Regions from separate parts of the Pantoea sp. SGAir0418 genome, predicted to be linked through region 1. Evidence: predicted binding sites of a transcription regulator. Region 1 holds the regulator's gene; the other holds the start of a gene.
The links. The regulator CRP, encoded in region 1, controls carbon source genes, mostly activating them, when cyclic AMP is high. The targets are predictions, from matches to a motif close to ATGTGANNNNNNTCACAT.
Positions count from the first base shown of each region.

Region 2: the regulator CRP is predicted to act here: its motif matches at 1,842-1,859, upstream of garD (galactarate dehydratase).

Region 1 covers NZ_CP027911.1:307,252-310,344, forward strand. Annotated here, with positions in the region: gene C1N84_RS01305 (YccS/YhfK family putative transporter) at 1-1,011, opposite strand, end outside; gene crp (cAMP-activated global transcriptional regulator CRP) at 1,070-1,702, opposite strand; gene C1N84_RS01315 (OsmC family protein) at 2,007-2,411, shown strand; gene C1N84_RS01320 (phosphoribulokinase) at 2,482-3,093, opposite strand, start outside.
Region 2 covers NZ_CP027911.1:930,895-933,987, forward strand. Annotated here, with positions in the region: gene C1N84_RS04130 (flavodoxin) at 1-36, shown strand, start outside; gene garD (galactarate dehydratase) at 110-1,669, opposite strand; gene C1N84_RS04140 (MFS transporter) at 2,177-3,093, shown strand, end outside.

The sequences.
Region 1 (3,093 bases):
GCGGGTGTACAGTGGCTTCTGCGTGCGCAGCACGCGGGCGATGCGGCTGAAATGGTAGAGGCAGAAATTACCGACCGGATTATCCGGGTGCTGCCGGGCAATTTTCTCCAGCGCGCCGAGCGGCTTCTCCATGTGGAAGCGTTCCGGCAGCTGGTGATAGAGAATGGCATCGGCCAGCACGCGCAGCCGTGCCGAAATGATTTTCGCGTTCCAGCGGATCACCGCCTCGGCGTGGCTCTGCTCCACCAGCTTTTGCACCTCTTCCGGCTGGTGCAGGCTGACCGAGATATGTTCCTGCAGATCGAGCGCGACCTGGAAAGCGCGCGTCAGGCGTTTATGGCTGTTATCACGGCTGGCGGACAGCATATGCATCTGCTGGTAGCAGGTGGTGATCAGATCGACCGCTTTCTGCTGGCGCGCCAGTAGCGGCGGCAGCGCTTTTTCCGGATCGGTCAGCTGCGTCAGCAGGGTGTATTTGGCGTCGCAGTAATCGGCCAGCTCGCGGTACAGCAGGCTGAGGGTCTCGCGCATCGGCTGCTCTTTCCACAGCCAGAACCAGAACCAGTTAAACAGCCCGTACCACAGCGTCCCGCCGATATACAGCAGCGGCGGGACCCACATCGGCATACGGCCGACGAGGCTTAAGGTAAAGATGGCGGCGATCAGCGTGCCGGGCAGCAAACGACCATGCAGCGGGCTGATTTCACCGGTCACGCCCACCAGCAGCGGCAACACCAGCAGAATCAGCGGCAGCGGCACAGCGTAAGCCGTGAGGTACTGAATCAGAAAACTGCCGCTGGCGAACAGTGCGCCGCCGACAATCAGCCGTTTGAAGAACCGCTTGTGTGGCGTATCCAGACCGGCGATGTTGCAGCAGGCCGGCACCAGGGAGAACAGCAGCCCTTTTTGCAGATCGCCAAACAGCCAGCCGAGCGCCACAGGCAGGCACAGCACCAGCGTTTGCCGCAGCGCATAGTTAACTTCCGGATGATAGATGATTCGACGCCACATCAGCTCATCGTAAACAGAAACGGCGCGATGTTGCCATCACGCCGTAGGTGAGAAGAAATCAGCGGGTGCCGTAAACGACGATGGTTTTGCCGTGTGCAGAGATCAGGTTCTGATCTTCCAGCATTTTCAGGATACGACCCACGGTTTCGCGTGAGCAGCCCACGATCTGACCAATCTCCTGACGGGTGATTTTGATCTGCATACCGTCCGGGTGGGTCATGGCATCAGGCTGTTTCGCCAGGTTGAGCAGCGTTTGCGCGATACGGCCGGTCACATCGAGGAAGGCAAGGTTGCCGACTTTTTCAGATGTTACCTGCAGGCGACGCGCCATCTGCGCCGACAGGCGCATTAAAATATCCGGATTGACCTGAATCAGCTGACGGAATTTTTTGTAGGAAATTTCAGCCACTTCGCAGGCGGTTTTCGCACGTACCCAGGCGCTACGCTCCTGGCCCTCTTCAAACAGGCCGAGCTCACCGATGAAATCCCCCTGATTGAGGTAGGAGAGAATCATCTCTTTGCCTTCTTCATCTTTAATCAGTACCGCGACGGAACCTTTCACGATGTAGTACAGCGTTTCCGCTTTCTCACCCTGATGGATGAGGGTGCTTTTGGATGGATATTTGTGAATATGGCAATGGGACAGGAACCATTCGAGTGTAGGGTCTGTTTGCGGTTTGCCGAGAACCATTCGCTATTATCCTCTGTTGTAATCGTGCCCAAAATACAGGGGGCAGTTTTCCCTGTCAGGCGGTGAAATCGTCCAGCGTTTCCCGTGAGGGACAGTTATTCGGGGGTGGATTCGTAAGCGATGCTTTTGATTCGTCCCGCTTTCGTCTTTCGTGACGAAAATATTTTCAGCACTGTTTGTAGCATAGCTTTTGCAACCTGTCTCCTGTTGTCTCGCTTCAGCAGGTGGGGGATGCGTCTGCATTGCTGTTTGTCAGGTGAAAGCGTACTCTGGCGGCAAAACCGCCGCTTCAGGAGAAAGAATAATGCAGGCACGAGTGAAATGGGTGGAAGGGCTGACCTTTCTCGGAGAATCCTCATCCGGTCATCAGGTATTAATGGACGGCAATTCCGGTGATAAAGCGCCCAGCCCGATGGAGATGGTGTTGATGGCTGCGGGCGGCTGCAGCGCGATTGACGTGGTGTCGATTCTGCAAAAGGGGCGCAACGATGTCGCCGATTGTGAAGTCAAACTGACCTCGGAACGCCGCGAAGAAGCGCCACGCATTTTTACGCATATCAATCTGCATTTTATTGTCAGCGGCAAAGCGCTGAGCGATAAAGCGGTAGCGCGCGCGGTGGATCTGTCCGCGGAGAAGTACTGCTCGGTCGCGATCATGCTGGGCAAGGGCGTCGAGATAACGCACAGCTACGAAGTGGTGGAGCTGTAATCCAGCCGGGAGCGCGGCCCTGCGCTCCCGATCTCAGTTCCTCACGGCGAAACTGGCGTATTAGCCTGCGCTATTCAATACGTTTTCCTTCAATCAACCGCTGCACCAGCGGCGTCATGATCAACTCCATCGCCAGTCCCATCTTGCCGCCCGGCACCACCAGCGTATTCATGTGGGAAATAAACGAGCCCTGGATCATCGCCAGTAAATAAGGAAAAGCGATGCCCTCCAGGCCGCGAAAATGGATCACCACAAAGCTCTCATCCAGCGACGGGATTTCACGCGCGGCAAACGGGTTCGAGGTATCCACGGTCGGCACGCGCTGGAAGTTGAGGTGCGTGCGGGAAAACTGCGGCGTGATGTAGTTGATGTAGTCTTCCATCGAACGCACCACCGAATCCATCACCGCTTCGCGCGAATGGCCGCGCTCGCTGGTGTCGCGTACCAGTTTCTGAATCCACTCCAGATTAACAATCGGTACCACGCCAACCAGCAGATCGACGTGTTCAGCCACGTTATGCTGCTGCGTCACCACGCCGCCGTGCAGGCCTTCATAGAACAGCACATCGGTGTTTTCCGGCAGCGGCTGCCAGGGTGTAAACGTGCCCGGCACCTGATTCCACGGCACCGCTTCATCGTAGGTGTGCAGATATTTGCGCGACTGGCCGAGTCCGCTCTGACC
Region 2 (3,093 bases), 620 kb from region 1:
ACGCCGTGGGTGGAGAGCTGGGGTAAGTTGTTGTAAATCAGGCCCTCACCCTAACCCTCTCCCGCAGGCGGGAGAGGGAATCGATCGCGCTGAAAGTTAATTTTGCACATCACGTCACCGGTGCCGGATTGAATACCGCCAGCTGATTACGGATTCCCCAGCGATCTGACCATGTCTGTTTACGCCCGCTGGCGATATCCAGAATCAGCTCGAACAGCCGCCAGCCGACCTGTTCAATACTCTCTTCGCCCGTCGCGATGGTGCCGGCATTGATATCCATTAAATCGTGCCAGCGGTTTGCCAGCGCGCTGCGCGTCGCCATTTTGATTACCGGAATCGCCGCCAGGCCGTAAGGCGTGCCGCGCCCGGTGGTGAACACCTGCAGCGTAATGCCGGAGGCCATCTGCTGGGTGCCGCAGACAAAATCGCTGGCCGGCGTGGCGGCGTAAATCAGTCCGCGCTGCGTCGGGCGCTGTCCGGGTGACAGCACTTCGACAATCGGGCTGCGGCCGGATTTGGCAATTGAGCCCAGCGCTTTTTCTACCACATTGGCCAGACCGCCTTTTTTATTGCCCGGCGATGGATTCGCGCTGCGGTCGGTTTGCCCCTGGCTCAGATAATCGTCGTACCACGCCATCTCCTCCAGCAGCCGTTTGCCCACCGCTTCGTTTACCACACGCGGCGTCAGCAGATGGATCGCATCGCGTACCTCGGTCACTTCCGAGAACATCACCGTCGCGCCGCAGCGCACCAGCAGATCCGAGGCAAAGCCAACCGCCGGGTTGGCCGTCACGCCGGAAAACGCATCGCTGCCGCCGCACTGGGTGCCGACCACCAGCGCCGACGCCGGGCAGGTTTCGCGCTGGCGCTGGTTGAGTTTTTTCAGATGGCGCTCGGCCACCTGCAGAATTTCATCGACCATCGCGCCAAAACCCACGTGACGCTCATCCTGCAGGCGCACGATATCGCGCTCATCCAGCGAAATGGCCTGTACGTCCGGTGTACCGGTGAGCAGGCGCTCCGGCTGTAATTTCTCGCAGCCGAGGCTCACCACCATCACTTCGCCGCCAAAATTAGGATTCAGCGCAAGATTGTGAATGGTGCGAATCGGCACCACCGCCGCCGGTGCGTTGATCGCCACGCCGCAGCCATATAAATGGTTGAGCGCCACTACCCCATCGACGTTGCTGTAGCGCGGTAGCAAATCGCGCTCAATCAGCTGCACCACGTAATCCACCACGCCCGCCACGCAGTGCACGCTGGTGGTGATGCCGAGCAGATTGCGCGTGCCGACGCTGCCGTCGGCATTGCGATAGCCTTCAAAGGTGTAGCCGTCCAGCGGTGGCAGGGGCGGCGGCACGTTAGATGCCAGCGGCAGGCTGGCCAGCGGTGGGGCGGCGGGCAGCGCCACCAGCGACTCCTCAATCCAGCTGCCGCGCGCAATCGGGCGCAGCGCCGTACCAATCACTTCACCGTAACGCACGATGGCACCGTGCAGGGCGATATCGCTCAGCGCCACTTTGTGCCCCTGCGGCACATGCTCAGTCAGCTGCAGACCGTCATCAAAGCGGCTGCCTGCGGGCAATCCCTGATCGTTGACCACAATCGCCACGTTATCGGCGTCGTGCACTTTAATGTAGCGCGGTTTGTCTGTCAGAGGTCGGTTCATTGCTCACCTTCCGGTTCGTCGCACCGGTCATAGCGGTGCGGTTGAAATCACGTCCGTCACATCATCGTTATTTGCCAGCCTCAGTATAAGCAGGGGTATTGGCCCACGCATTGTGCAACTGACTGGCTTTGTGCCGCGATCGGCGCGCAGTTTGGTTCGTTTTACCAAACGCAAGTGAAGAGCCTCACAAAGCGTACGCTTGCTGTTCGCTTTTACAGCAATCTGGCGGCTGGATGGCGGGTTCCGTGAGCCACGCCGCAGCGTTATGGGCAAATGCCACAAAATTGTGCCGGATTGGGGATTATCCTCGGGCGTTCCTCCAGTGTTTCGCGGCGATGCTGTTCCTATACTGATTGCCGTTCTTCAACGTTTGGTTATTCGTCACGACGCAACATCGTTTTGCCATAACAACAATCGCCGTGTTTAACCCAAAATCATTCTGATACCCAACGCGATGTGTATGCAGTCAGAGTGAATGTAGCGTTCGCTATATTTCAGGAGTGCATCATGAATAGTTACAGCCAGACAGCGGCAGCGGTGCAGAAGCGCACCAACGCCCGTTACTGGATTGTGGTGATGTTATTTATCGTCACCTCGTTCAACTACGGTGACCGGGCCACCATTTCGATTGCCGGTTCGGCGATGTCGAAGGAGATCGGTCTCGATTCCGTCGGCCTCGGCTACATCTTCTCCGCCTTCTCGTGGGCGTACGTTATCGGTCAGATTCCTGGCGGCTGGCTGCTGGACCGCTTCGGCTCCAAACGCGTCTATTTCTGGAGCATCTTCCTGTGGTCGCTGTTTACCCTGTTGCAGGGCTTCGTCGACATCTTTAGCGGCTTCGGCATTGTGGTGTCGCTGTTCCTGCTGCGCTTCATGGTGGGACTGGCGGAAGCGCCGTCTTTCCCGGGTAACAGCCGTATTGTTGCTGCCTGGTTCCCGGCGCAGGAGCGCGGTACCGCCGTCGCCATCTTTAACTCCGCCCAGTACTTCGCCACGGTGATTTTCGCACCAATCATGGGCTGGCTGGTGGCCGAGGTGGGCTGGGCGCACGTGTTCTGGTTCATGGGCGGGCTGGGCATCATTCTCAGCTTTATCTGGCTGAAAGTGATTCATGACCCGAACGATCACCCTGGCGTGAACAAAGCCGAGCTGGAGTACATGGAGCAGGGCGGTGCGCTGATTAACATGGATGCGAAGAAAGCCGAGCGTAAAGTGAGCTGGGATGAGAAGTGGTTTCAAATCAAGCAACTGCTCTCCACCCGCATGATGTGGGGGATCTATCTCGGTCAGTACTGCGTTAACGCCCTGACCTACTTCTTTATTACCTGGTTCCCGGTGTATCTGGTGCAGGCGCGCGGCATGTCGATTCTTAAAGCCGGCATGATCGCCTCGATTCCCGCCATCTGCGGCTTCCTCGGCGGCGT